Linked DNA regions of Cereibacter sphaeroides 2.4.1. Each later gene encodes a partner of the first gene's protein in a complex. Links are inferred from orthologs where the notes say so. Each region holds a gene or a part of one and is shown in the gene's direction. Other genes may lie near its edges. The genes, in order: RSP_RS04970 and hfq.

Region 1 (5,926 bases):
GTCTCGCGCGTCAAGCATGCGGTGAGCGACGCTGCCGACAGCGTGAGCCGCGCGGCCCATTCCGCGACGGACAAGGTGGCCGAAACTTTCGGCGACGCGCGTGACCGCGCGGGCAGCCTGCGCGACGATGTCTACGACCGCGCCGGTCGGATGCGCGAGGATGCCTATGATCGTGCCGGCCACTGGCGCGACGATCTCGGCGAGCGATCGGCGCATCTGCGCGACCGTGCCGGGCATCTGCGCGACCGCGCGTCCCACGGCGCGCATCAGATGCGCGACAGCATGAGCCACGGCATGGAGCAGCAGCCCCTGCTCGTGGGTGCCGCGGCCGTGGCGCTCGGCGCCGTGATCGGGGCCGCGCTTCCCCGGACGCGCACCGAGGACGAGTGGATGGGCCGCACCAGCGACGAGCTCTGGGACGAGGCGAAGGCTTCGTCGTGGGAGCTGCGCGAGCGGGCGATGAAGGCCGCGCGCGAGACCTACGACGCCACCATCGCCGCGGCGCGCGACGAAGGTCTGGTGCCCGAGAAGGGCGAGACGCTGGCCTCGAAGGTGGGACGCGTCGCCGATGCGGCGGCCAGCGAGGCGAAGGCTCAGGTGGAGCCCGTGCTTCACGGCAAGGAGGCGGACAAATCCTCGACCGGCATGTCCTCGGCTGGCGCGGGCTCGACGGGCTCGACCGACTCCACGACCAAGAGTCCCGGCACGTCCGGCCCCAAGGTTGCAGGCTCGGGCTTCTGAGGCTGTCCTGAAAAGCAGAAGGCTCCGGTCACAGACCGGAGCCTTTTTCATGTCGCAACCCTCCGGCATGCCTCAGCTGTAGATCGGGGGCGTCTCCTCGCCCGGGTTCGGCATGTCCGGATCGCCGGGCGGGATAGGATCCGGGTCGGGCATCGGATCGGGATAGGGATTCGGCTCGGGCATCGGGTCCGGAGCCGGCGGATCGTTCGGGCCGAGTTGCAGGTCGTTCGTCATCGCATCCTCCTCTCCTGCGGGCGCAGCGCGCGCCCCTTCCTTCCAAGAGCCGCCGGGCGGGATTGTTCCGCCTCAGAACCTGCGGCTGAGGCAGGGAGAGCCGCGCAGGCCGAAGCGCCAGGGCATGTCCGCCGCCCGGCTGATGCCGATGCGCGGGCCGCACAGGATCTCGCCTGCCGCCACCGGCGCACCCCACCGCACCGCAAAGCCCCGCGTGCCGAAGGCGGTGCCATCGTCGGCCAGTGTCAGACCCAGCGCCTGACCGATCCGGCCCGGCCCGGAACAGAGGAGCCGCGCGACATCGGTGCCGCGCCGGGCCGCCATCTGCGCCAGACCCTCCGTCGGTTCCAGAGCGCGGATCAGCACGGCATGGCCCGGCGCGCAGACCACGTTGAGGCAGAGATGGATGCCGTAGGACAGATAGACATAGGCGCAGCCCGGCGGCCCGAACATCGCCGCATTGCGCGGGGTGGGTCCGCGGAAACTGTGCGACGCCGGATCGTCCGGCGTATAGGCCTCCGTCTCGACGATCCGTCCGCCCACGCCGCGCACCTGCAGATGCGCCCCCAGAAGATCGACCGCCACCGCGGGCGCCTCGCGCGCGAAACAGGCTGCCTGCCCCTCCATCTGCCCCCCTTCCTGCGCGGTCTGACGCCGGTGTGACATCCGCCTCCCGGAACATTCGTCCGCCGCTGCCGTTCCTTCCGCAACCCCGCACACGCTGCGGGACCGGTGATGTTCACGAATGGAGAGACTGTCGATGAGAAAGATTGCTTTCACCGCGAGCCTCCTCGCCCTGGCCGCGGCCCCGGGCTTTGCACAGAGCGGCGCGGACGGGATGGATCCCACCCGGCCGGTAGCTCCCGAGACCGGCACGGGCAGCATCAAGGATATCAGCCAGCAGACCTGGTCCGACGATGTGCGCGACGTGTTCTTCGAGGATGCGGCGATGACTTCGCTCCGAGCGACCGACGAGATGGAAAAGCGGTGGGCCGCGCTCGACCCCGAGGCCAGGGAGCGCGCCGTGCGCGATTGTCAGGCCTATCTGATGGACGCGGGTTCCATGGGCGGCGCCTCGTCCGGCGGCATCGGCGGCTCGCTGACGCCGGATGCCGATGAGGCCGGGACGACCGGCGAGGATCTCGGCGGCACGGATACCCCGGCCCCGGTTCCTGAGGACACGACGAACGCGTCCGACGCGCCCGCCTCTCCGGGCGATGCCTCGGTCTGGACGCAGGCCTGCTCGTTCGTGACCTCGTTCAAGCCGCAGTAACGCCGCCCGACGCCCATCGCGGCCCGGTCGATCCTCGCCCGGGCCGCAATCCTGCCGGGGCGCGCCGGATGAGACGCGCCCCGCACAGACTCCAGCCGTTCCCCCTGTCAAGGAGAGCCAGATGGCCGAAGACAAACCTGCCGCCCGTTCCGGCAGTTTCGAAAACCTCGTGTCGGACTACGGCGCGGGCGGCGAGTTCCACCAGCACGCCGGCGAAGGGGACGAGCGTCTGACGACGGCCCAGGGCGTCACCATCGCCGACAACCAGAATTCGCTCAGGAGCGGCGCGCCGGGACCGACCGCGCTCGAGGATTTCATCCTCCGCGAAAAGATTTTCCACTTCGACCATGAGCGGATCCCGGAGCGCGTGGTCCATGCCCGCGGCTTCGGCGCGCACGGGCTCTTCGAATGCACCAAGGCCATTCCCGAAATCACCCGCGCCGCCCCCTTCCAGAAGGAAGGCAAGATCACCGAGACCTTCGTCCGCTTCTCGACGGTGGCGGGCTCCAAGGGGTCGGTGGACCTTGCCCGCGACGTGCGCGGCTTCGCGGTGAAATTCTATACCGATGAAGGCAACTGGGACCTCGTCGGCAACAACATCCCGGTCTTCTTCATTCAGGATGCGATCAAGTTCCCGGACCTCATCCATTCCGTGAAGCCCGAGCCCGACCGCGGCTTCCCTCAGGCCCAGTCGGCGCACGACAATTTCTGGGATTTCATCTCGCTCACGCCCGAGTCGATGCACATGGTCATGTGGCAGATGTCGGATCGTGCCATCCCCCGCAGCTTCCGCTTCATGGAGGGCTTCGGCGTCCACACCTTCCGCTTCATCAATGCCGAAGGCCAGTCGAGCTTCGTCAAGTTCCACTGGAAGCCCAAGCTCGGCATGCAGTCGGTGCTGTGGGACGAGGCGCTGAAGATCAACGGCGCCGACCCCGACCGGCACCGCCGCGACCTCTGGGAAGCGATCACCGCCGGCGATTTCCCAGAATGGGAGCTGGGCCTGCAGATCTTCGACGAAGAGTTCGCGAACCGCTTCGACTTCGATGTGCTCGATCCCACCAAGATCATCCCGGAAGAGCTCGTACCCCTCACCATCGTCGGCACGCTGACGCTGGACCGCGTCGTGGATAACTTTTTCGCCGAGACTGAGCAGGTGGCCTTCTGCACCCAGAACGTGGTGCCCGGCATCGACTTCACCGACGATCCGCTGCTGCAGGGACGGAACTTCTCCTACCTCGACACCCAGCTCAAGCGTCTGGGCAGCCCCAACTTCACCAAGCTGCCGATCAACGCCCCGCGTGGCTGCCCCGTCCACAATTTCCAGCAGGATGGGCACATGCAGACCTCGAACCGCAAGGGTCGGGTGAACTACGAGCCGAACGGCTGGGGCAAGGGCCCGCGGGCCCATCCGCTCGAGGGCTATGTCAGCTACGCCGTGCGCAACGAGGGCGAGAAGCGGAGGCTCCGGCCCGAGAGCTTCGCCGACCATTACAGCCAGGCGCGGCAGTTCTTCCTGAGCCAGACCCCGGTCGAGCAGGGTCACATCCGCGATGCGCTGGTCTTCGAACTGTCGAAGTGTCAGGAGATCGAGATCCGCGCCCGGATCGTCGCGCATCTCCTCAACATCGACGGCGCTCTGGCGCAGGCGGTGGCCGACGGGCTGGGCCTGACCGAGATGCCCGAGCCCGCTCCCGCGGCACGGCCGACGCGCACCGACCTGCCGCCGTCCGATGCGCTCAGCATGCTGAAGAACCCGCCGCCGAACTTTGCGGGCCGCACCGTCGGGGTTCTGGCGGGCAACGGCGTCGAGGCCGAGCTGCTGACCGAGCTGCGCTCGATCCTGCAGGCCGAGGGGGCGATGATGAAGCTCGTGGCCCCGCGCGTAGGCGGCGTCACCGACAGCGCGGGCACGCTTCATCCGGCGGACGAGAAGCTGGGCGGCGGCCCGTCGGTGATCTTCGACGCGGTGGCGGTGCTGCCGGGCTCGGATGCGGCGATGCTAGCCGCCAACCCGGCGGCGCAGGACTTCCTCACCGATGCGCATGCGCATTGCAAGTTCATCGCCCACCATGGGGCGGGGCCGCTGATCGAGGCCTGTGCGCTCGGGGCCAAGATGGACGAGGGTTGGATCGAGATCGGCTCGAGCAGCGACATCGACGGTTTCGTGGCGGCCTGCCGCGGGATGCGCCACTGGCCGCGCGAGGCGACGCTGGGCGGGAACCCTCCCCTCGCCCGGACGTTTTCCCCGTGACAGCCCTTTGGGCGCATGAAGAGAGAGGACCCACAATGGCTTATGCGAAAACTGGGACCCATGAGCGGCAGGGCCGCGGCTCGGCCCTGATGCTCACCTCGGCGGTGGTGCTGGGCGCCTTCGGGGCGCTCGCGGTGCGCCATCTGATGAGCGGCCGCCGCAGCACCCACTATCCCGAGGTGCGGCAGGCGGGACGCGACGCGATGCGCGATCCGCCCCGCGATTGGGACCGGCTGGACGAGACGCTGGACGAGTCCTTCCCGGCAAGCGATCCGCCCGCGACCTATTGAGCGGCTCCCGGACGACCTGCGCAGCATTGGAAGCTGGCCCCCGTCCGGGGGCCAGCTTCTGAGATTCTGGCCCTGCCCCTCGGGGCCGCCGGAGACGCGAGGATACACGCATGACAACAGATGAGGGCCGCAGGCCAGAGGAGCCCGGCACGCCCGCCAGCCTGCGGGAGATGCCGCGGGATCCGCGGATCGATGCCTCGATGGCCTTGATGAGCGAGGGCTACCGCTTCGTCTCGAACCTGTGCGACCGGATGGACAGCGACGCGGTGGCGACCCGCCTGCGTCTGCGCGAGGTCGTCTGCCTGCGCGGCAGCGCGGCCGCGCGGCTGCTCTATGGCGCGGAGGGGCTTACCCGCGTGGGGGCGATGCCCTCGACCGTGCTGCACCTCCTGCAGGACAAGGGCTCGGTGCAGCAGCTCGAGGGTCCGGCCCATCGGCATCGGAAGGCGCTGTTCCTCTCGATCTGCATGGATCCCGCCCGCGTCGAGGCGCTGGTGTCCGAGATGCGCCTTGCATGGCGCGAACGGCTGCCCGCCTGGGAAGCGGAGGGGAGGATCGTCCTCCAGCAGGAGGCGGCGCGCCTTCTGACCCGGGCGGGCTGCCGCTGGGCCGGGGTCGCCCACCAGCCCGAAGCGCAGCTCGCCGACGAGATTTTCGACATGATCGACAAGGCGGGCAGCGTCGGCCCGCGCAACTGGCTGGCGCAGATGCGCCGCGCCGGCACCGAGAAGCGCCTGCGCACCCTCGTGGAGGAGGTTCGGGCCGGCGAAGTGGTTCCGGAGGCCGCGACCGCCCTCCATGCGATTGCCTTCCACCGCGAGGAGGACGGCACGCTGCTGGATCCGTCCGTCGCGGCGGTGGAGCTTCTGAACCTGCTCCGTCCCATCGTGGCCGTGGGGCGCTACATCACCTTCGCGGCGCTGGCGCTGCATCGCGAGACGACATGGCGCGAGCTCTTCCGGTCGGGCAATCTGGAGCTGGCGGGCGACTTCGCCGAGGAGGTCCGCCGCGCCTCACCCTTCTTTCCCTTCACCGCCGCCGTGACCACCCGGCCCATCACTTGGGAGGGCTACGACTTCCCGGAAGGTCAATGGCTTCTGCTCGATCTCTACGGCACGACGCACGACCCGCGGC
Region 2 (15,366 bases), 460 kb from region 1 along the record:
CCGTCGATTCGGCCCCCGGACGCACCGTGTTCCGGGTCTCGTTGCCGGTGGCGCCCCGGGAAGCGGCGTCCAATGACATGGAGGTGAAGTGATGGACGGCACTGTTCTCGTGGCGGACGACGATCGCACGATCCGCACGGTGCTGACGCAGGCCCTGACGCGGGCCGGCTGCAAGGTGCACGCGACCTCCAGCCTGATGACCCTGATGCGCTGGGTCGAGGAGGGCAAGGGCGACCTCGTGATCTCGGACGTGGTCATGCCCGACGGCAACGGGCTCGAGGCGCTGCCGCGGATCTCGAAGCTGCGCCCGGGTCTGCCGGTCATCGTGATCTCGGCGCAGAACACGATCATGACCGCGATCCAGGCCGCCGAAGCCGAGGCCTACGATTATCTGCCGAAGCCCTTCGACCTGCCGGACCTGATGAAACGGTCTGCCCGCGCGCTCGACATGAAGCGCCGCGCGCCGGTGAACAAGGCCGCCCCGCCGCGCGAAGGCGGCGACGACCTGCCGCTCGTCGGGCGGACGCAGGCGATGCAGGCGCTCTACCGCCTCGTGGCGCGGGTGATGAACACGGATCTTCCGGTGCTGGTCACGGGCGAATCCGGCACGGGCAAATCGCTGATCGCCCGCGCAATCCACGATTTCTCGGACCGCCGGACGCTGCCCTTCGTGGTGGCGCAGGCGGCCGACCTGCAGGGCGTCGAGGGGCCGGCCTCGCTTCTGTCGCGGGCCAAGGGCGGCAGCCTCGTCTTCGACGAGGTGGCCGATTACGACGAGGAAACGCAGGCCCGGATCGTGCGGATGCTCGACATGATGGGCGACAACGCGCCCCGCATCATGTCCACGAGCCAGGTGGATCTGGCCTCGCGGCTGGAGTCGGGCGCCTTCCGGCAGGATCTCTACTACCGGCTGGGCGGCGTGACGCTGCATGTGCCCTCGCTGCGCGAACGGGTGGACGACATTCCGCTCCTGGCGGACCATTTCCTCGCGCGTGGCGAGCGCGATCTCGGCGCCACGCGGCGGCTGTCGAACGAGGCGCGCGACCTCGTGCGGGCCTACAGCTGGCCCGGCAACGTCCGCCAGCTCGAGAACACGCTGCGGCGGCTGATGGTGACGTCGGCCGAAGCCGAGATCACCCGCGCCGAGGTCGAGGCTGTGCTGGGCAATCAGCCCGCGATGGAGCCGCTGAAGGGCGGCGGCGAGGGCGAGAAGCTGTCCTCCTCGGTGGCGCGTCACCTTCGGCGCTATTTCGATCTGCACGGCGGCGCCCTTCCGCCGCCCGGCGTCTATCAGCGCATCCTGCGCGAGGTCGAGGCGCCGCTGATCGAGATCGCGCTGGATGCAACCGCCGGGAATCAGGCGAAATGTGCCGATCTGCTCGGGATCAACCGCAATACCTTGCGCAAGAAGATCACCGACCTCGATATTCGCGTGACACGCCGCCGCAAGCTGATGTAAAACGGCAACAGGCGGCGTTGCACGCGGGCACAGTCCCGGTCGGCGCCTGAAATGGGGAGGGCGGCCCAACCGCCCCCCGAGAGGCGGGACAGGCTATCCGTGCGGACTGCTGTGCGCAGCAACACCTGGATCAAGCTCGCGCGCCTGCGCAGGCAGCGGCGATTCCAGACGGCGATGGCCTTCGGCCTCGTCCTGCTGGGGCCGGTGCTGGCGCTGGCGACCTTCCTTGCATTGGGGCCGATGAATCAGGGGGCGAATTCGCCCTCGCTGCGATTCGTGCTGCTGGCCGATCTGGTCTACGTCCTCGCGGTGGCGGCGCTGGTGATCGCGCGGATCGCCCGCATGGTCTCGGACCGGCGCAGCCAGTCGGCGGGCTCGCGGCTGCATCTGCGGCTGGTGGGCACCTTCGCGGGGCTCGCGCTCGTGCCCACCATCCTCGTCGCGGTCTTCGCGATGCTCACGGTGAACGTGGGTCTGGAGGGCTGGTTCTCTGAGCGGGTGCGGCAGGTGGTGGGGGCCTCGCTCGAGGCAGCCGAGGCCTATCAGGAAGAGCACCGCCGCGATCTGATCGAGGATGCCGAGGCGCTGGCGGCCTATCTCAACGTGGCCAAGCAATCGACCTTCTTCCTGCGCGACGACCAGCTGCGGCCGCTTCTCACGCAGGGACAGGAGAAGATCCAGCGCGGCCTGCGCGAGGCCTTCCTGATCGATGGCAGCGGCGTGCTCCGCACCCGGGGCGAACGCAGCTATCTCTTCGATTTCGAGCAGCCCGATGCCACCGACATCGAGCGGGCGCGCGCGGGCCAGACGGTCCTGATCCAGGACTGGGCCAACAACGAATTCCGCGCCCTCGTCCATCTCACGGCCTTCCCCGACCGCTTCCTCTATGTCTCGCGCACGGTGGACGGCTCGATCCTGAGCCTGCTCGACGATACGCGCGAGACGGTGGTGCTCTATCATCAGCTGGAAGCCGAGCGCGGGCGGATGCTGTTCGAGTTCGGGCTGCTCTACCTCGGCTTCGCGCTGATCCTGATCCTTGCCGCCGTCTGGCTGGGGTTCTGGTTCGCCGAGCGGCTGTCGCGCCCCGTGGGGCGGCTCGCAGGGGCTGCGCAGCGCGTGGGTGCGGGCGATCTCGACGTGCAGGTGCCCGAGGAGGAGGGCGACGACGAGATCGCGATGCTGGGCCGGCTCTTCAACCAGATGACCCGGCAGCTGAAGGGCCAGCGCGACGCGCTGATGGACAACAACCGCCAGACCGAGCGGCGGCGGCGGCTGTTCGACTCGGTGCTCTCCTCGGTCACGGCGGGGGTGATCGGGCTCGACGCGGTGGGGCAGGTCGATTTCATCAACCGCGCCGCCCAGCGGCTGCTCGAACTGCCGCAGGCGGGCAACATGTCCCTGTCCACCGCCGTGCCGGAGTTCGCGGCCCTCTTCGCGCGGCTGCGCGAGACGGGGGCGGCCGTGCAGGAGGAGATCCGCCTGATCCGCAAGGGCCGGATGGAGAGCCTTCTCGTCCGCATGAGCCCGCGGCGCAACGAGAGCGGCCGGCTCGAAGGCTATGTGGTGGCCTTCGACGACGTGACCGACCTCGTCTCGGCGCAGCGGATGGCCGCCTGGGGCGACGTGGCGCGGCGCATCGCGCATGAGATCAAGAACCCGCTGACGCCGATCCAGCTCTCGGCCGAGCGGATCAAGCGCAAGTTCCGCCCGCTCGTGGGCGAGCAGGCGGGCGATCTCGACCAATATTCCGATGTCATCATCCGCCAGACCAACGATCTGCGCCGTATCGTGGACGAATTCTCGAAATTCGCCCGGATGCCCGAGCCCGACCGGCGCGAGGCGGATCTCGTGAAGCTCGTCCGCGACGCGGTGGTGCTGCAGGAGGCGGGCCAGCCCGAGGTGCGGATCGAGGCGCGGCTGCCGTCGGATCCCTGGCCCATCGACATCGACACGACCATGATCGGGCAGGCCTTGACCAACCTGATGAAGAACGCGGGCGAGGCGATCGAGGCCCGCCGCGAGGCGGAAGGTCAGGGGTTCGAACCCGAGATCCGCGTCTCGCTTACGGTCAACGAGGATCAGGCGCTGCTGCGCATCGCCGACAATGGCACGGGGCTTCCGCCCGACCGGACGCGGCTCTTCGAACCCTATGTCACCACGCGTGAGAAGGGCACCGGCCTCGGCCTGCCCATCGTGAAGAAGATCATCGAGGAACATGGCGGCATCCTGACGCTCAGCGATGCCGACCCCTTCACCCATGACGGCCACCGCGGGGCCATGGCCGAGATCCGGCTGCCCCGCATCCTGCGCAGCCGGGCGCGGGCCGCGAAGACCGGCGAGGCGAGACCGGAGGACACATGAGCAGCATTCTGATCGTCGATGACGAGCGCGACATCCGCGAGCTGATCGGGGACATCCTGCGCGACGAGGGCTTCCAGATCCGCCTCGCCGCCAATTCCGACGAGTGCATGGCGGCGGTGAATGCCGAGCCGCCGGCGCTGATGATCCTCGACATCTGGCTCAAGGACAGCCGGATGGACGGGATCGACATCCTGAAGCGCACCAAGCGCGACAATCCCGACGTGCCGGTGGTCATCATCTCGGGGCACGGCAACATCGAGATCGCGGTGGCGGCGATCAAGCAGGGCGCCTACGACTTCATCGAGAAGCCCTTCAACATCGACCAGCTCATGGTGGTGGTCCAGCGCGCGATGGAGACGGCGCGTCTGCGGCGCGAGAACAGCGAGCTGCGCCGGCGCGACGTCTCGGCGGCCGAGATGCTGGGCGGCTCGACCGCCTACCGGCTGCTGAAGTCGCAGCTCGAGAAGGTCACCAAGTCGAACGGGCGCGTCATGCTCTCAGGGCCCGCGGGCGCCGGGAAAGAGCTGGCCGCGCGCTTCATCCACGCCAATTCGGGCCGGGCAGGGGCGCCCTTCATCTCGGTCTCCTCGGCCACCGTCGAGCCCGACCGGATGGAGGAGGTCCTCTTCGGCCGCGAGACGGCCGAGCGCGGGATCGAGCAGGGGCTGCTCGAGCAGGCGCACGGCGGCATCGTCTATTTCGACGAGGTGGCGGACATGCCGCTCGGCACCCAGTCGAAGATCCTGCGCGTGCTGACCGAACAGCAATTCACCCGGCAGGGCGGCACCGACAAGGTGCGGGTCGACCTGCGGGTGATCTCTTCGACGACGCGCGACCTGCGCACCGAGATCGCCGCGGGCCGCTTCCGGCAGGAACTTTACGACCGGCTGAACGTGGTGCCGATCGAGGTGCCGGCGCTGACCGACCGGCGCGAGGATATTCCGATGCTGGCCCGGCACTTCATCGAGATGTTCCACCGCAGTCAGGGCCTGCCGCTGCGCAGCCTCACCTCCGAGGCCGAGGCAATGCTCCAGACGATGCCGTGGCCGGGCAACGTGCGCCAGCTGCGCAACGTGATCGAGCGGGTGCTGATCCTCGGCGACGGATCGGGCCCCATCGAGGCGCGCGAGCTGCCGGGCAACGAGGGCCCGGGCGAGGAGGGGCGGCTGATCCTCGGCGGGGCGCTCGCCACGCTCCCGCTTCGAGAGGCACGCGAGCTCTTCGAGCGCGAATATCTTCTCACCCAGATCAACCGCTTCGGCGGGAACATCAGCCGCACGGCGGCCTTTGTCGGGATGGAACGCTCGGCCCTGCACCGCAAGCTGAAGTCGCTGGGCGTGGTGACCACCGCGAAGGGAGGCAGCCGGCTTGCCCGAATCGAGGACGATTACGAGGACGAGGAGGAGCCGCTCGGGGCGCCGGATTGACCCGGGCGGACCGTTCTGCGAAGCAGAAGGCCCTGACAAGCCGGAGTCCGTGACATGAAGGTGATCATCTGCGGCGGAGGCCAGGTCGGCTGGCAGATCGCGCGTCACCTTTCGGGAGAGCGGAACGACGTGACCGTGGTCGACATGAACGCCGACCTCGTGCGCCGTGCGACCGACACGCTCGACGTGCAGGGCGTGGTGGGCTTCGCCTCCTATCCCGACGTGCTCGAGAAGGCCGGCGCGCGCGATGCCGACATGATCATCGCCGCCACCCATTCCGACGAGGTCAACATGGTCACCTGTCAGGTGGCCCATTCGATCTTCGGCATCACGCGCAAGATCGCGCGGCTGCGGGCGCAGAGCTACCTCGACGCGATCTATTCCGACCTCTACCGGCGTGACCACCTGCCCATCGACGTGGTGATCTCGCCCGAGAAGGAAGTGGCCGAGGCCGCGCTCCAGCGCCTCGCCGCGCCCTCGACCTTCGACACCGAGAGCTTCATGGAGGGCAAGGCGCAGCTTCTGGGCATCGCGCTCGACGAGGACTGCCCGGTGCTGAACACGCCGCTCCGGCAGCTCAACGAGCTTTTCACCAGCCTCCGCGCCATCGTGGTGGGCGTGCGGCGCGAGGGGCGGCTCTTCGTGCCCGAGCCGGGCGACCAGCTCTTCGCCGCCGACGAGGTCTATGTCTTCGTCCATTCCGACGATGTGGTGCGCACGCTGGACATCTTCGGGAAATCCTCGCGCAAGCAGGAGCGGATCATCGTCATCGGCGGCGGCAACGTGGGGCTTGCGGTGGCCAAGGCGCTCGAGGCGCGGGCCGACCGGGTGCGGGTCAAGGTGATCGAGCGCAACCGGGCCAAGGCCGAAGTGGCGGCCGACGGGCTCGAGCGGACCATCGTGCTGAACGGCGACGGGCTCGACATGGACCTTCTGGCCGAGGCCAACATCGACCGGGCCGACGCGGTGCTGGCCGTGACCGACGACGACAAGACGAACATCCTCGCCGCGATCCGCGCCAAGCAGGCCGGCTGCCCGATGGCCATCGTTCTGGTAAACGACCCGACGCTGCTGCCGATCATGCAGGCGCTCGACATCGACGCCTACATCAACCCGCGCGCCACCACCGTCTCCTCGATCCTGCGCCATGTCCGCCATGGCCGGGTGCGGGCGATCTATTCCATCGGCGACGCCGAGGCGGAGGTGATCGAGGCGCAGGTGCTTTCGACCTCGCCGCTGGCCGGGCGTCACATCCGCGACATCGACTTCCCCGAGGGCGTGCTCGTCGGCGCTGTGATGAAGGGCGACCGGGTGCTGAAGCCCACCGGAGACCTGCGCGTGGACGACGGCGATGTGATCGCGCTCTTCTGCATGACGGCGGACGTGCCGGAGGTCGAGCGCCTCCTGCAGGTCTCGATCGACTTCTTCTGACATGAGGCGCGTGCGCTCGGTCCCCCTAATCGTCGTGCTGATGGCGGGCGGCGCCGCGGCCATGTATGTGCCTGCAGCCCATGCCGTAGCCCTGCGCCAGCACGAGGTGGCCCGCGCCTTCTTCTATGCGGGCACGTTCCTGCTGATCCTGATCGCGATGATCGCCATCGCGACGCAGAACCGGCCTCCGCCCCGGGCGGCGCGGGCGCACCTGTCGACTTTGGTGGGCGCCTACCTCATCCTGCCGCCGATGCTGGCGCTGCCGTTCCAGATGGCAGTCCCGGACACGAGCTTCACGAACGCCTGGTTCGAGATGCTGTCCTCCTTCACCACGACCGGCGCCACGCTCTACGACACGCCGGGGCGGCTGCCGCCCTCGGTGCATCTGTGGCGCGCTCTGGTGGGCTGGCTCGGCGGCTTCTTCGTGCTGACGGCCGCGATGGCGGTGCTCGCGCCGCTGAGCCTCGGCGGGATGGAGGTCATCTCGGGCCATGTTCCGGGCCGCGAGCAGGCGAGCCAGATCACCCGCATCGCCGATCCGACCGAACGGCTGGTGCGCCAGTCGCTCGCGCTCTTTCCGGCCTATGGCGGGCTCACGCTCGCGCTCTGGGGGCTCCTGCTTCTGGCCGGAGAAACCGGCCTCGTGGGCCTCTGTCACGCGATGGGGACGCTCTCGACCAGCGGGATCTCTCCGCTCGAGACGATGACGGCGGGAGAGGCCGGGTTCCGGGGCGAGTTCCTGATCTTCCTCTTCCTCTTCCTCGCCGTGACGCGACGGCTGATGCCCGGCACCTCGATGGTCTACCGCGACACGCCCATCCAGCGCGATCCCGAGGTGATGATGGCCTTCTTCTTCCTGATCGGCGTGCCGGTGGTGCTGTTCCTGCGCCACTGGATCGGCGCCATCGAGACCGAGGAGACCCAGAACATCGCCGCCGCCGCCCGCGCCATGTGGGGCGGGCTCTTCACCACGCTCTCGTTCCTGACCACCACGGGCTACGAATCCCGCGACTGGGTCGCCTCGCGCTCGTGGTCGGGTCTCGGCACGCCGGGCCTAATCCTCCTCGGCCTCGCCATCGTGGGCGGCGGGGTGGCCACCACGGCCGGGGGCGTCAAGCTCCTGCGGGTCTATGCGCTCTACCGCCACGCCGAGCGCGAGCTCGAGCGAATCGTGCATCCGAGCTCGATCGGCGGACAGGGCGTCGTCGCGCGCCGGTTGCGCCGCGAAGGGGCCTACATGGCCTGGATCTTCTTCATGCTCTTCGCCTTCTCGATTGCCGTGGTGACGGCGGCGCTGAGCCTCGCGGGGCTCGGCTTCGAGCGCGCGATGGTGCTCGGGATCGCGGCCCTGACCACCACCGGGCCTCTGGCCGATCTGGCGGTCGAGACGCCGATCCGATGGTCCGAGCTCGGTCCCGCGGCCAAGGTCATCGCGGGCGCGGCCATGATCGTTGGGCGTATGGAAACACTCGCGATCCTCGCCCTTCTGGCCCCGGCGAGCTGGCGGCGCTGAGCGGAAAAGCGGCAGGCCTGCCGCACAAGACTAACGATCTGTTATTGGGGCTGGAATCTCCCGCAACTCCTGCCCATACTCGATTCCGACCGTCGGATTGCAGCCGGGGGGAACGAGGAAAGACGGAAGCGTCTCAACCATAAAGGCAAGATAACGGATGGCTGCCGATAAACAAAACTTGCAGGACGCCTTTCTGAACCATGTCAGGAAGGCCAAGGTTCCGGTTACGATTTTTCTCATTAACGGTGTAAAACTGCAGGGCGTGATTACCTGGTTCGACAATTTCTGCGTCCTGCTGCGTCGGGACGGACAGTCGCAGCTGGTCTACAAGCACGCGATCTCGACCATCATGCCCGGGCAACCGATCAATCTCTACGAGGGCGACGACTGATTTGACCGATCCCGAGGAAGGGGAGGAGGAGCCCCGGAACGAGGGTGACAGGGAGAGCCAGGCGGCCTCCGACGGTGCGACGAAGTCGCAGCCGATGCGCGCCTTCGTGCTCCATCCCGACATCCGCACCGAGCGCTCGCGCCGGCTGCCCGACCTGCGTCTGGCCGAGGCCGTGTCGCTGGCGGCAGCGCTGCCCGACATGGAGATCGTGGGACAGGAGGTGGTGCGCCTGCCGCGCGCCCAGCCGGGCCTTCTGTTCGGAACCGGCAAGGTCGAAGAGTTGAAGGCGCGCTTCAAGGGGCTCGATGTGGGCCTCGTGCTGGTCGACGGGCCGGTCTCGCCGGTGCAGCAGCGCAATCTCGAGAAGGAATGGGGGGTGAAGCTTCTCGACCGGACCGGGCTCATCCTCGAGATCTTCGCCGACCGCGCCCGCACCCGCGAGGGCGTGCTTCAGGTGGAACTCGCCGCGCTCTCCTATCAACGCACCCGGCTCGTGCGGGCCTGGACCCACCTCGAACGCCAGAGGGGCGGCCTCGGCTTCGTGGGCGGCCCCGGCGAGACGCAGATCGAGGCCGACCGCCGCGCCATCGACGAGCAGGTGATCCGGATCCGCCGCCAGCTCGACAAGGTGGTGAAGACGCGCGAGTTGCACCGGGCCTCGCGGCGCAAGGTGCCGTTTCCGATCGTGGCGCTGGTGGGGTACACCAACGCGGGGAAATCGACGCTCTTCAACCGCATGACCGGGGCGGACGTGCTGGCCAAGGACATGCTCTTCGCCACGCTCGATCCCACGATGCGCGGCGTCACGCTGCCCTCGGGGCGCAAGGTGATCCTGAGCGACACGGTGGGCTTCATCTCGGACCTGCCGACCCAGCTGGTCGCGGCCTTCCGCGCCACGCTCGAGGAGGTGCTCGAGGCCGACCTGATCCTCCATGTGCGCGACATCGCCCATCCCGAGACCGCCGAGCAGGCGGCCGACGTGGCCGAGATCCTGCAGAGCCTGGGCGTAAAGGGGGCGACGCCGCAAGTCGAAGTCTGGAACAAGCTCGACCTCGTGGAGGGGGCGGCGCACGAGCAGCTTCTGGCGCAGGCCGCGAAGTCCGAGACGATCTTCGCGCTTTCGGCATTGACCGGCGAGGGGCTGCCGGACCTCCTTGAGGCGGTCTCGGCCACGTTCGACGAGGAGAAGACCGAGCGCCAGCTGACCTTGGGCTTCGCCGATGGCCGCCGCCGCGCCTGGCTTCATGCCGAAGGGGTGGTGACGGGCGAGGCGGAGACGGAGGAGGGCCACCGGATCGACGTCCGCTGGACCGCCCGGCAGGAGAAGCGCTTCCGCGACCTGTGAGGGGCCGGGAGCGGCAGCAACCCTGCCGGCCGGAGCTCTTCGGCGAGGCTCCTTGCCCTCTGCGGTGGCGCCGCCGGGACGGACGGTCCTGTGCTTGAGCTTCTGCCGCGAAGGCGGGGGGCTGTCTGCCCCCCGGGGCCCGGCCCTGCGGCCGGTCTCCCCCCGAGGATATTTGGGCAGAGTGAAGGAGCTGTTCTGCGCGTGGGCAGGAACGGGTCGGCGGTGTGGGGAGCCCGCGCCCGGAGATGCCCTGCCGGCGCGCGATCATGGCGATCCTGATCTCGCCCATGATCGTGCCGATCATCATCACCGCCACGGGTCTCTTCTTCTTCTATCTTCGGACCGCGAACGGCGCACGGGGGAGCCATTCGGCGGACGGCTTGTCCTTCGTCTGTGCGCGGTCGCGAGGCAGGCAGGCGGCGATGGCTGTCGGCCGCAGCCGTCTTCGGGGGGCGCGGCCGTCAGTCGGCCGCGGCGGCGGGCTCGAGATGGGTGATGCCCACGGCGGCTGCCCGGGCGAGGCCGGGGTCGAGCGACATCGGAATATATTCTCCCCGCCGCCAGAGCTCGCCCAGATTGTCGTAGAAGCGCGAGAGCGGGTGACCCGACTGGCCGGTCGAGGTGATGAAGACCGACGAATCCGGGTCGGCGAAATCATAGACGCCGCGATAGCCCGCGCCCGCCACATTCTCGTCGGGGTTGGGCCCCGTGCCGCGCGTCACGCCCCGCATCAGCGTCTGGTCGCCGCCCGAGGTGGATTGGCGGATGTTCACAAAATAGCGCAGCACCGGCACCTGACCCAGCGTCGGGTGGTCGTGGGTGGCCTGATGCGCATCGCCCCAGCGCCAGCTTTCGACATTCGGGCCCCAGTCCTCGGTCAGCCGCACCAGCGCATCGTCGAGCGCCATGCGCGCGATGTCGGTGCAGCTCTCGGTGGCGGCGGACTGGATGATGTCGCACCAGACCGAGGCGCCGCCCGTGTTGCGGTAGACGCGCTCGACGAAATCGGGCTGCAGATGGTCGAACTCGTCGGCGAGCGGGCCCAGCTCGTCGCGGATCAGCCGGTCCTGCAGCGCCCGCATCCAGGCCATGTAGATCAGCGGTTCGGGCAGATGCTCGTTCATCTCGCCGTTCCATTCCGCAAGCAGCGCCAGCGCCCGCTGCCGCAGCCGTTCGGGCGTGCCCTCGGGCGCGGCCTCGCCGGTGAACCACAGATCCGCCGCCACGAGCGGCAGGAGGTTCCGCGCCGTGGGCGAGACCGTGTCGAGCTGCGCTTCGATGAAGCTCTCGCGGGTATGGACCTCGCGGCTCTTCATCAGCGCGAGCCAGCGCTGGATGCGCTGCGTGTCGCCCCAGTCGAAAGAGACATGGAGCGGGAAGGGGCGATCCACCGTCTTGTTGTTGGTATTGCCGAGGATGCCCGTCTCGGGGGTCACAACACGCGGGTTCTCCTCATAGGGGAAGGTGCCCTGCCAGCGGTTCCCGGCGATCCAGCCGGGCGAGGGCATCCGCCCCTTCGACTGGTGCGCGGGATCGCGGCGGGGCATCGCCCCCACGGTCTGCAGCGCCACCCCCTGCGTGTCCGCGAGCATGAGGTTCTGCGCCGGCGCCACGAAGAGGCGCCCCGCCTCGATCGCCTCGTCGATGCTCGCGGCCTTCATCAGCCGAACGGCCGCGCTCATCGACGTGTCCGCGGGGGAGAGTGCCGTCCAGGACAGCGAGGCCACATGGCCGGGGGGCGTGATGGCGGCGAGATCGTAGTGGGTGCCCGGCAGGACGGGGCCGTTGTCGGTCCAGCGCAGGGTGATGGTGATCGGGCGCGCGTCCTTCACCTTGATGATCGAGCGGCGGGTCTCGAACCGCTTCCAGCCGTCGGGCGTGCGATATTCCTCGTGGTTCTCGGGGTTCACCTCCTCGATATGGATGTCCTGATCGTCGAGGTAGGCCGAGGTCAGGGCCCAGCCGAGCCGGTTCGACCGGCCGAGGAGCACTGCGGGCACGCCGGGCAGGGTCGCGCCGATCACGCCTCCCAAGGAAAGCTGCAGCCGGGCCAGATACCAGATCGAGGGGGCGGTGAAGCCCAGATGCGGGTCGTTGGCCAGAAGCGATCCGCCCGCAGCCGAGCGCGAGGGGGCCGCGGCCCAGGCGTTCGAGGCGCCGGAAAGGCTCTTCGTGTGGAAGGGCGAGAGCGGATCCTCGACATGCTCGGCCTTGCGCAGCGCCGGGAAAGGTCCCGGCACGAGGCTCGCGTAGGACGGCAGGGCGATCACGCCCGCCCCCGGCACATCGGGCAGGAGGTCCGCCACCCTTGCGTCGGGCAAGAGCAGCGAGGCCCGGGCCCGCAGCACCTCGGATTGCAGGTGCGACGAGAGCTGAAGCGCCATCAGCTTGATGAGCGCGATGCTGTCGGCCGGGCGCCAGACCGCGATCTCGTTCGAGAAGAGGAAGAACTCCGGCGCCCCCCGCCCGCGGGCGTCGGCATTCACCTCCGCGATCCAGGCGTTGACGCCGCGGGCATAGGCCTCGAGCGCCGCGCGCGTCTCGGGATCCTGCGCCTCGACAGAGCTCTGGGCGAGCCCGTAGAGGTCGTAGCGGCGCATGAGCTCGTCGATCTTCAGCGTCCGCTCGCCGAACACTTCCGACAGCCGCCCCTGCGCCGTGCGCCGCATCGTGACCATCTGCCAGAGCCGGTCCTGCGCATGGGCGAAGCCCAGCGCGAAATAGACATCCTCGTCGGTCTTGCCGAAGATATGGGGCACGTTGGCATCGTTGCGCACGATCTCGACCGGGCCCGAGAGGCCCTCGATGCGGAAGCTCTCGTTATAGTCGGGCAGCGAGCGCGACAGGAAATAGTAGCCGATCAGCGTGGCCACGAGCGCGAGCACCACGAGGCCGGTGAAGATGCGCAGGAGCCAGCGGAAGACGACGATCATGGGGCCCGTCCTTGACGCGAGAGGTCGGAATGGTTCCTAGTCGATCCGTGACATGACGGCAATCGGGAGGAAGATCATGGCCAAGTTGGCATTTCTGGGACTGGGGGTCATGGGCTTCCCGATGGCGGGGCATCTCGCGGCCAAGGGGCACGAGGTGACGGTCTACAATCGCAGCCCCGCCAAGGCCGAGGCCTGGGCCGCGCAGCATGGCGGACGCGCGGCCGCCACGCCGGCCGAGGCCGCCGAGGGTGCCGCATTCGTGATGGCCTGCGTGGGCAACGACGACGATCTGCGCTCGATCTGCCGCGGCGAGAGCGGCGCTTTCGCGGGCATGGAGCGGGGCGCGATCTTCGTCGACCACACCACCGTCTCGGCGCAGGTCACGCGCGAGCTTGCGGCCGAGGCGGACGGGCTCGGTCTGGGCTTCGTCGATGCGCCGGTCTCGGGCGGGCAGGCGGGGGCCGAGAACGGCGTCCTGTCGATCATGTGCGGCGGCTCGGAGGCGCATTATGCCGCGGCCGAGCCGGTGATGGCGGCCTATGCCCGGGTCTGCCGCAGGCTCGGCGAGAGCGGCTCGGGCCAGATCGCCAAGATGATGAACCAGATCTGCATCGCGGGGCTGGTGCAGGGGCTGGCCGAGGCGCTGGCCTTCGGCGAGAAGGCGGGCATGGACGGCAAGGCCGTGGTCGAGGTCATCAGCCAGGGCGCCGCGGGCAGCTGGCAGATGGCGAACCGGCATGGCTCGATGCTCGACGGCAAGTTCGACTACGGATTTGCGGTGGACTGGATGCGCAAGGATCTGGGCATCTGCCTCCGGACCGCCGACGAGGTGGGGGCAAGCCTGCCGGTAACGGCGCTCGTGGACCAGTTCTACAAGGAGGTCCAGCAGATGGGCGGCGGGCGCTGGGACACCTCCGCGCTCATCAAGCGCCTCACGCGCTGAGGCTGCCGCCCGCGATCCGCAAAGGGAAAGCCCCCGGCGCCTGCGCCTTTGCCGCTGCGTCGGGCGGTCCTTCCTCTGCTCCCGCAAGGGCGACGACCGCGCGGACCGGCTCCCTTGGCGCCCCAAGGCCCGGCAGGCGCACATGGAAAGGGCCCCGGGAGCGGCTCCCGGGGCCCGGATCGCGAAAGATGGCCCGTTCAGGGGATGATGCGCGAATATTTCACGCCGCCCAGCGTCGCTCCGGCGATCAGGCCGGACTGGCCGAAGACCAGCGCCACGACGGGCTGGATCTCGGTCGTTTCCTTGCCGAGGCTCGCGCCCTGATCGGGCGTGGCGTAGCGCACGTCCGCGCCCACCGCCCAGCCGGTGCCGGCGCGGAAGTCGGCCAGCGCCTGCTCGGTCATGAAGAAGAGCGCATGGGCATATTGCTGCGCGCCGATCTGGAAGCCGATGGTGGCGCGGGTGGCCGAGTAATAGTCCACCGTGATGTCGTTGATGCGGAGCGCGCCGCGGCCGTAGGCGCCGCCCACGCCGAAGCCCGCCTCGGTCACGAGCGGCATGTAGAGCACGCCCCTGGCATCGCGGGCGAGGTCGCGCGTGCCGGGGTAGCGATTGAAGAGATAGTCGCGCGTGGCATCCACCCGCGCATCGATCACCGCCGCATTGTTGTTGCCGACGCCGTTGGCACAGCCTGCCACGAGCGCCAGCGCCGCGCCGGCGGTGCCGAGAAAAGCCCGTCTCGAATAATCAGCCATGGAAACCCTCATTCCGCCTCAAGTCCCTGGGGCGGGGATCTTCGTCCCCTGACGGACACTTATATCGCGTTCTTCGCCCTTTGTCAGCCCGAAGCGTCCCGGCCGCGGCAGCCCGGTGCCGATGCGTCAGCCCATGCCGTTCAGAAGCCGTGCCGCCTCGGGGGCGAAATAGGTGAGGATGCCGTCGCAGCCCGCGCGCTTGAAGCAGAGCAGGCTCTCCATCATCGCGGCCTCGCCCTTGATCCAGCCGCGGTCGGCCGCGCCCCGGATCATCGCATATTCGCCCGAGACCTGATAGGCGTAGGTCGGCACGCCGAAAGCGTCCTTCACCCGCCGGCAGATGTCGAGATAGGGCATCCCGGGCTTCACCATCACCATGTCAGCGCCCTCGCGCAGGTCGCGCTCGATCAGCCGCAGCGCCTCGTCCGAGTTGCCGGGATCCATCTGGTAGGTCTTCTTGTCGCCCTTGAGCGCGCCCGAGGCGCCCACTGCATCGCGGAACGGGCCGTAGAAGGCCGAGGCATATTTCGCCGAATAGGAGAGGATCGCCACATCCTTGTGGCCCGCCGCCTCGAGCGCGGTCCGCATTGCGCCGATGCGGCCGTCCATCATGTCCGACGGCCCGAGGATGTCCGCGCCCGCCTCGGCCTGCGCCAGCGCCATCCGGACCAGCGCCTCGACCGTCTCGTCGTTCAGGATGATCCCGTCGCGCACCAGCCCGTCATGGCCGTTGGCATTGTAGGGATCGAGCGCCACATCGGTCATGACGGCCAGCTCGGGCACCGCGGCCTTGATGGCGCGGATCGCC

What was found.
Region 2: the proteins of RSP_RS04970 (region 1) and hfq are in contact, whole or in part, in a crystal structure (PDB 3VU3), measured with the Escherichia coli proteins. The link is inferred for Cereibacter sphaeroides 2.4.1 from one-to-one orthologs.

Annotation. Positions count from the first base shown.
Region 1 is NC_007493.2:1,006,197-1,012,122, reverse strand. The notes cover bases 2,040-4,935. They hold RSP_RS04970 (catalase), read left to right. Parts: upstream 2,040-2,369; coding sequence 2,370-4,502; downstream 4,503-4,935. Other genes in these bases: RSP_RS04960 (cytochrome P450), read left to right, coding at 4,903-4,935; RSP_RS04965 (hypothetical protein), read left to right, coding at 4,538-4,792; RSP_RS04975 (hypothetical protein), read left to right, coding at 2,040-2,248. In the rest of the region: RSP_RS04985 (DUF3618 domain-containing protein), read left to right, coding at 1-741; RSP_RS22185 (hypothetical protein), read right to left, coding at 814-975; RSP_RS04980 (DNA-3-methyladenine glycosylase), read right to left, coding at 1,048-1,602; more of RSP_RS04975, read left to right, coding at 1,736-2,039; more of RSP_RS04960, read left to right, coding at 4,936-5,926.
Region 2 is NC_007493.2:1,458,174-1,473,539, reverse strand. Bases 7,237-9,965 are described here. They hold hfq (RNA chaperone Hfq), read left to right. Parts: upstream 7,237-8,348; coding sequence 8,349-8,582; downstream 8,583-9,965. Other genes in these bases: hflX (GTPase HflX), read left to right, coding at 8,584-9,927; RSP_RS07140 (potassium transporter TrkG), read left to right, coding at 7,237-8,191. Also shown: RSP_RS07165 (two-component system sensor histidine kinase NtrB), read left to right, coding at 1-92; RSP_RS07160 (response regulator), read left to right, coding at 92-1,459; RSP_RS07155 (sensor histidine kinase NtrY-like), read left to right, coding at 1,559-3,820; nitrogen assimilation response regulator NtrX, read left to right, coding at 3,817-5,247; Trk system potassium transporter TrkA, read left to right, coding at 5,302-6,678; more of RSP_RS07140, read left to right, coding at 6,680-7,236; RSP_RS07120 (penicillin acylase family protein), read right to left, coding at 10,389-12,860; RSP_RS07115 (NAD(P)-dependent oxidoreductase), read left to right, coding at 12,937-13,803; RSP_RS07110 (lipid-binding SYLF domain-containing protein), read right to left, coding at 14,001-14,558; hemB (porphobilinogen synthase), read right to left, coding at 14,685-15,366. UniProt on the Escherichia coli protein: RNA chaperone that binds small regulatory RNA (sRNAs) and mRNAs to facilitate mRNA translational regulation in response to envelope stress, environmental stress and changes in metabolite concentrations.